2 regions of the Clostridium sp. JNZ X4-2 genome follow, and region 1 is predicted to be linked to the other one. Evidence: riboswitches for the same ligand, from Rfam matches in the RefSeq annotation. Region 1 holds a riboswitch; the other holds the start of a gene.
The links. Region 1 has a riboswitch for cobalamin ahead of hemA (glutamyl-tRNA reductase). Riboswitches for the same ligand answer to the same signal wherever they lie in the genome.

Region 1 (4,296 bases):
TTATGGAGCTTATATTCGGACACAATGGATTGGAAAGGCTCAGCAGCAGCAATGGCGGTATGGGCGGCGGCATGGGAAGAGGAAATGGAAACACCCGGGGAGAAGCAAGAGGAAAATGGCAACAGGGACAAATGAATGGCTTCAAAACTGGAAGCTCTTCTGGAACAAAAAATGCCAACATGAGTGGAAGTAGTAAGGGGTCAGGAATGCCTCAGATGCAGGTCCCTGGAGGAACTGGCGGATCCTCTCAGAAAAATGGAGGAAATTCAGGACAGATGTCTTTTGAAAAGAGAATGGGAGGAACACAAAGAGGAGGCTTCGGCGGACCTGGCGGGGCCAACGGGCTTTCAGGAAATTTTGGAGGTCAGACTACAGCAGGCATTACAAGACTGTTCTCTAAAAATATTTTATCGGATCAGATAGTTTGGTTTTTACCACTATCCATATTGGGATTTATTGCTGCAGCAATAGTGGAAAAACTCAGATTTCCTTTTAATAATAGAAAGAAATTGGATTTAATAATGTGGATCCTCTGGCTTGTTCCGGAATTTATATATTTCAGCTATACTAGGGGTCTGTTTCATCAGTACTATTTGACTATGATGGCTCCTCCAATTGCAGCTTTATCGGGTATAGGCCTTACTTCCATGTGGAAGCTGTACAAAGAAGAAAGCATAAGGAAATGGTTGCTTCTGCCTGTATCCCTTATCTTAGAAGGGCTGCTGGATTTGCTCATGTTATCCTATTTTAACACTACTATACCTGCTGTATTTAAAGGTATAATCACAGCAGCTGCAGTGATGTGTCTTGCTTCTTCTGTGCTGCTGATAATTTACAGGATAATAAAGAGAGAAAGCTTAAATCAAGGCAGAAATATAAATTTTGCCAGGGTGCTTGCCAGTCTTGCTTTTATAGGAATACTGATAACGCCTGCTATTGGATCCTCTGCTGCTGTAACTCATGGTGTAAATGGAAGCATGCCTGCTGCAGGATTGGAACTCCTATCCAGCAGCGGATCCGGCAATGCCGGCATGAGGAGTATGGGAGGAAGCAGCAGACTCAGCAATACAAATGAAAAATTAATAAAATTCCTTGACAGCCATGTTAAAAATGAGAGATATGCTCTTGTGGTCTCCAGCTCCAATACTGGTGCCGGCATGATAATTGAAAGCGGTAAAAGCGTGATGCCTCTTGGTGGATTCTCAGGATCCGATAAAATACTTTCCTTAAGTGAATTCAAGCAGCTTGTTAAAAAAGGCGAAATAAGATATGTGCTTACAGGAGGAATGGGAAGAGATTCAGATGATATAATGAGCTGGGTTGAGAAAAACGGTAAAGCTGTTCCGGAAAACCAGTGGAAGAATACCACATCCGGCAGTCAGGAAAATAGAAACATTCAGGGAAACTTCAATAACGCTCAAATGAATAGTCAAATGGGTAATGGCAACAAAGAATCTAATAATGGCAACAAACAATCTAATGAACTCAATGGAGACGCGAATAAAAATGCAGGCACAAATAAAGATGAAAGCGGAAAAGTTCAGAATTCAGGTCAAAATGGATTTGGAGGAATGGGAATGAATTCCCAGACACTGTATGATTTACAAGGCACTGTAAAATAATGGAAGGGGGGTCAGACCCCGTTCCAAATTTTGGTATGGGGTCTGACCCCATTCCATATATTTCCTGAAAACTGTGTCAGAAATATGCACCCTTGCTGATAAATGAGAGTTGATTCTTTCCTTGATAATGTTATAATTAAGATAAAATCTAATAATAAGTGTAGGTTAATTAAAGGGGAATCAGGTAAAAATCCTGAACTATCCTGTAGCTGTATTAGATGAATTTAAGCAATATGGGCCACTTGAGAAACGGAGAAGGCATACTTAAATAATGAATCTTAAGTCAGAAGACCTGTCTATACTTCGCACCGTTAACTCTACAAGTGATAGAGGGGGCTTGATATTGATGAACTATTTTTACAGTAATATGTATTGATTATAAAAATCCTTTTGACACTTTGTTAAAAGGATTTTTTTATTAAACGGGAGTGATGAAAATGGTACAGCTTATTGGAATAAAGAGTGAATGTAATATTGAAATCAGGCAGAGGTTTTCCATTATAGCTTCAAAGCTGGAAGGTAAATTAAAATGTCTCCATGAATTTCTGGAAAATGTCTTAATATTGAGTACCTGTAATAGAACAGAAATATATATGGAATCAAAATTTTCCAGGGAAGATGTAGTGAATATAGTATTTAAAGGATTGGATTGGGACAGCAGACTTATTCCCTATACTTTTTATGCTGAAGACAGTGAGGCCGTTAAACATTTAATAGAGGTCAGCTGTGGTTTCCATTCAAAAATTCTGGGCGAAGATCAAATTTTAGGACAAATCAAGAATGCATATACTGCAGCGGTAAAAGCTAAAACTATAAAAGGCGGTCTTGAAAGGTTGTTTCAAAATGCCATAGCCTGTGGAAAGGAATTCAAAAGTATCTGTGAGATGTATAAAATACCTGTATCGGTTCCGTCCATAGCGGTAAGGGAGGCATTAAATAAAGGCTGCAGAAAGTATATGATAATTGGTTTCGGGGAAATCGGCAAGCTGGTGCTGAAGTATCTGGAAAGTTCCAATGCAGAAATGGTATATATTGTAGTCCGTGACTTGAATAAGATCAAAAATTTATGCTATGATTACAAATGGGTTAAATTTATAACTTTCAAAGAGAGAAAAAATTATTATAATAAGGTAGACTGTATCATAAGCTGTACTTCTGCACCGCATACAATAATTTCAAAAGAGGATATTCCCTGGAAAAAATTACTTGTATTTGATTTGGCGGTGCCCAGAGATGTTGATACAGGTGTCTCGGATTTGCCTCAGATCCAGCTCTATGATATTGACAGCATAAGCAAGATGGATGAAAGAAATAAAATCATGAGAAAAGAAAAGATGCTGAGATACAAATATATTGTGGATGACTATATAAACAAATTTATGGAATGGCAGGCTTTGGATGAACTTTCACCTGAAATACAAAGGATAAAAAAATATGGTAATGAAATCTGCAATAAAAGAATACAGACTTTTAAGAACAAACGATATACAAAAGACAATGAAGCACTTGTAAGCACAATGATAAACAGCACTGCCAGAGTTTATGTAGACAGGGCAATAGAAGTGCTGAAGGAAGAAAAACTTAAGGGAAGAGAAGATGAGTGTCTGAAAATGATAAATAGAATATTTTTTCCTCCTAGCTGTGATAATGATTTAAAGCGGGATTATAATAGTGATTTACAGCAAAATAAAGAATGGAGATGTAAATAGATGATAAGTGATGATATATTCAATGAATCCAAATTATATATGCCTGGGGGAGTAAACAGCCCTGTCAGGGCATTTAAGGATGTACCCTTAAATCCACCTGTAATAAAAAAGGGAAAGGGAGCTTATATTTATGATGAAGATGGCAATGAGTACATAGATTTTGTATGCTCCTGGGGTCCCATGCTTTTAGGACATTGTGACGAAGATGTGGTAAATGCCATAAAAAACACCTGTGAAAATGCCATATCCTTTGGAGCCAATACTAAAGTTGAATTGGATCTGGCTAAACATATATGCACAACTGTGGACAATGTGGAAATGCTCCGAATGGTAAATTCGGGTACAGAAGCTACCATGAGTGCGGTAAAGCTTGCCAGAGGTTATACGGGAAGGAACAAGATCATAAAATTTGCCGGATGTTATCATGGACACTTTGATGATTTCTTGGTTGATGCAGGATCAGGAGTCATGACTGAAGGAATTCCGGGCAGTGCGGGAGTCCCTGAAGACAGCATAAAAAATACTCTTGTGGCTCAATACAATGACTTGAAAAGTGTAGAAAAGCTTTTTGAAAAACAGGGCAGCAGTATTGCAGCTGTTATAATTGAAGCTGTAGCCGGGAATATGGGTGTAATTCCAGGAGATAAAGACTTTTTAAAGGGCATTAGAAAACTTTGTGATAAAAATGGAAGTCTTCTTATCTTTGATGAAGTCATGAGCGGATTCAGAGTGGCTTACAAGGGTGCTCAAAGTATTTATGGCATAAAGCCCGACATCACTACATTTGCAAAGATCATAGGAGGGGGACTTCCCTGTGGTGCCTATGGCGGCAGAAAAGACATAATGGAGAAACTCTCGCCCCTGGGGCCGGTTTATCAAGCTGGAACTATGTCCGGAAACCCTGTGGTAATGGCGGCAGGACTTGCTACATTAAAAAAACTCCACACACACCCGAAGTATTATGT
Region 2 (4,296 bases), 470 kb from region 1:
ATAGCATTTTCTTTATCAAGAATGCTCTTATCCATATTATATTGACCTTTATTAACCTTCACAGTTCCTTTAAATGCTCCCACTGGATATCCGCTTGCAAATATATGTGTCCTAATGGATATCGACGGTGTAGCATGGCTTATAATAAATCCTGCAGCAATTATTAAAAAAGACAGCAGAATTATGATAACCTTCCTTGAAAATCTCATTTTCTTTCTCCTCCAACAACCTTAAATTCAATTTATGTAATTAATTTATTGTAAATTACAATTTAAAATTATACATTGACGATCATATAATATTTTAAAACTGGATCTATACCAAAACAAAAAGCAGTGTAATAAGTTAAATATAAAAATTTTTCTTTATGATTAACCTTCCCCATAGTTTTCAGTAAAATATAAAGGTCCTATTTTTTTGACTTTATAATTACCTATTGGATTTTTTGTTGCCCTATCATATAAATTATAACCTTGAATATAGTAAATCATAGCATTTTCTTTATGAAGGGCATTTTTATCCGCGTTATATAGACCTTTATGAACATGTAAAGTTACTTTAAATGCTCCAACTGGATATCCACTTGCAAATATATGTGTCCTAATGGATATCGACGGTGTAGCATGGCTTATAATAAATCCTGCAGTAATTATTAAAAAAAACAGCAGAATTATGATAACCTTTCTTGAAAATCTCATTTTCTTTCTCCTCCAACAACCTTAAATTCAATTTATGTAATTAATTTATTGTAAATTACAATTTAAAATTATACATTGACGATCATATAATATTTTAAAACTGGATCTATACCAAAACAAAAAGCAGTGTAATAAGTTAAATATAAAAATCAAACTTTATCTTTTCTTTATTACATTGCTTTTTAATTAAATATATTTAACTAATGCCAAAATTTTAGAGTTCTCATATTGGTATAGTCACCTTCCGCATAGGCATCATACAGAGGATAATCTAATCTTTGTTTAGAATGTCCACAGAAAAACCATTTCACTCCCTGTAAATTGCCAGTTAAGATTACCGAATGTGACCACTCACCTATACCGGGATTATAAAACTGAACAATATCACCAACTCTCGCTCCATCAGTCCAAGAGCTTTCAGAAGTGTATCCATTTGAAACCATATAATCACGAAAAGCAACTACATTAATCCACGGTGCTGAATATGCATACCAATAACTACTGGCTGGGACTCCACCTGCGTAAGCACATTGAGATACAAAATCCGTACAATCTTCAATCTTGTCAACATAATATTGAGAACCTGGATACTGAGAATAGTTTGGTGATAATGCATACCTCTCTGCATAAGATACGGCACTGCCAGCATTATAACCAGGATAACTGTTTAAACGAATATTAGAATTATCATCTTTAGAATTAATTTGGGTAAAGTATTCGTAATATTTGTCAATATTATTTGACTTATCATCTATGACTTTTATTTTTGAATCAATTGCACTATCATAATAAGGAAAATAAGTGTCTTCTGACTTTAATGACTCTTTATCATTTAATTGTTGTTTCACAGATACATCAGTATCTTCATCCAGATCTAATTTTTTGGTTATATAATATTTGCCATCTTCATATTTAACTTCAAATCTATACTTTTCACCCTTTGATTTTGATACTTTTTCTGCTCCATACAACTTGAATTCCACATCATAAAGTACATCTACTGCATAAGTATCAATGGCCGTTTGAGCTACTCTAGTTATAGTCACATTAGACTTATAGTTATCAATTTTACCGTCAAATTTTTTAAACCATTCTACATCAAATTTACTTTGTTTATTAAGCAGTTCTAATAACTCCGGGTCTTTGACAATATTACTATAATCTTTAGCTTTACCATTTTTTAAGACATCAGAACTTAAAGATAATACTTCATTAATAGAGCTGCTGATTGCAGATTTGTCAACTTGAGTTAAACTAGCATCTTGAGCATTTGCCGCATTTGAATTTACGGGACTTGCAGAAGCTGTAGGACCAAAAGATAAACTAGCCCCTACTAATGAAATGCATAAAACAAGTGTTGATATTTTTTTCTTATCATTTTTATCCCCCTTAAATTAAAAATAATATATTCTGTTTCAATCCACTTTCCAATGTAAAATTTTAAAACAAAAAGATCCTCACTTCGAGGATCCTGGTTTTAACATATAAATTATTACAGAATAAAGAAATATTAAAATTAATTACTATCTTTCCCCCGAAAGAATTATAAAATATCAGGCAGGTTTCCTGGCTTGGATTCATTTTACTTCCCGGTCTTCCCGGTAAAAATACCAGTGACCAATGGGGTTTCATCCTCCATACAGTAACGGTGGGGCTGCAATGTTTCTCATTTTCCCTTTTAACTACTAAAATAAATTGTAGCACCTAATACTAAATTACTATGATATTATATTAATATACTATAATACTAAGTTTTATAAAAAAATACAATTTAGTATTATATAAGAATAAATAACAATATGTCTATCTATTTCCCTTTATAATATATATGTTATATTATTTACCAATTAAGATCAATACATTAATAGATAAAATTATAAAAAATATAGATAATATTTCATTATCTATATACTGCCATGTTACTCTAATACTCATCAAAAATATCTTTAGTTTCCTGTATTCTCTTTATACTTAAAGATATATAAAATTCAGCATATAGATGGTCAACAAATTTAGTAAACTGCTTTTTAAATGATTCTTTGACATCAATATCTATAGAATCTCAAAACAATTTATCATACATTAATTAGACACTTTTAATATATAAAAGGTTACACTTAATGCCAATTATTAAGTTAAAAAAGTTCTAAATAAAAAAATAAATTATCATACTCTACGATAATTTATTTTAAAATTGAGTTTATTTTTTTAAAAATGTGCTATAATATAGTTAAAAGAAGCCATTGCGGTTTTTTATAGTTTTTTAAATTTTAGTTAAAAAATGCACTTATCGGACTGGGTGCATTTTAATTTTTTGAGTTTTTATCTTCGGCAGTTATAGAAATTTCATTTTGAGTTAACTTACCAATTGAAGATTTACCCTTGATTACTAACCTATCTTTTAAATATGTTCCTACAATCACCATAGCTGTTAAGCATAATGATGTAATACATATAGATATTACTATAATCACAGTATCACTCATATTGCCACCTCCCCTGCTGTCAATTAACCGCAATGACTCCTTTGTGAGAAATAAAACCTGGAAGGTGGCTAACTAAAAATCTTTTATTTTCTCGTAAATATTATACCATATTAAAGCATAATTATATAAAATTTGAGTACCTTGAAGCCATCTTTTTACAAGATCTGTACGCTTTTTTCCTATTATCTTTGTTACAGTAGATTTGAACTTATCTCCCTTAAATAGCTTAATTTCTTCATATCTTGACCAATAAATAATATAGCCTTTTGCTTCATCTTCTTTTAAGCTTCTTGACCAATAGCCAGAGAAGAAATCAGGCAATTGATTATAATATACCATCCCAGCTCAGAAAAGAATTTAAGATTTTAATGACATCATAGTTGATTTTGTGAAAAATAATAGCAATAGTAATTATGCGATATTGAAAGAATCCCTAACTTTGGAGTGTCCACTTTTTCGAGAAAAGCTCAGTTCTCCGTATAGTTTATGTATTGGCCATATAAAAGAGAGAAAGAGGTGAAATGTAAAAATATAATGATTGAAAAAATTAACAATAAATATGCAATTCAACTTATAGAAATATTAAATACTGATGATATATTACGAGATAAGTTAGGCTCAAAAAAATATATAATATCAAAAGATGAATTTGTCGAACATAATAATAAATGGATTGAAGACACAAACTCAGAAATATTTGCTATTACTTTAAATGATAATGCAATTGGTATGATATCATTAAGCTATCAAATTGCAGAAGAAAAAAAAGCACAAGTTGGTTATTGGATTGGAAGTGAATATTGGGGAAAAGGATATACAAGTCAAGCTTTTTCACAAATATTGTGCTACGCTAAAAAAAAGGGAATAAGATATTTAAATGCTAGAATCATAAAAGATAATTTAGCTTCTAAAAAAATTTGGCAAAAATATGATGCAAAAATAAAATTAGCAAAGGATAAAAAAATTTGCGCATCTATTATATTATAGAAACTATATTGGATTTTTCTTATACTTCTCTAAAGCAGTGTTAAAGCATATTGAAGAATTAATATCTGTTTTTTTCATTTACAGTTATAAAAACATAAGGCTTCCTATGGTAAAATAAAAATCAT

Region 2: another riboswitch for cobalamin. It lies ahead of ACYUJ6_RS04470 (amidase domain-containing protein); the one in region 1 lies ahead of hemA (glutamyl-tRNA reductase).

The regions. Positions count from the first base shown of each region.
Region 1 covers NZ_CM142685.1:479,681-483,976, forward strand. Annotated here, with positions in the region: gene ACYUJ6_RS02450 (glycosyltransferase family 39 protein) at 1-1,622, shown strand, start outside; cobalamin riboswitch at 1,768-1,936, shown strand; gene hemA (glutamyl-tRNA reductase) at 2,060-3,331, shown strand; gene hemL (glutamate-1-semialdehyde 2,1-aminomutase) at 3,332-4,296, shown strand, end outside.
Region 2 covers NZ_CM142685.1:947,236-951,531, reverse strand. Annotated here, with positions in the region: gene ACYUJ6_RS04480 (hypothetical protein) at 1-209, opposite strand, end outside; gene ACYUJ6_RS04475 (hypothetical protein) at 372-698, opposite strand; gene ACYUJ6_RS04470 (amidase domain-containing protein) at 899-1,744, opposite strand; cobalamin riboswitch at 2,238-2,421, opposite strand; gene ACYUJ6_RS04465 (hypothetical protein) at 3,005-3,184, opposite strand; gene ACYUJ6_RS04460 (TIGR04540 family protein) at 3,257-3,523, opposite strand; gene ACYUJ6_RS04455 (GNAT family N-acetyltransferase) at 3,701-4,171, shown strand.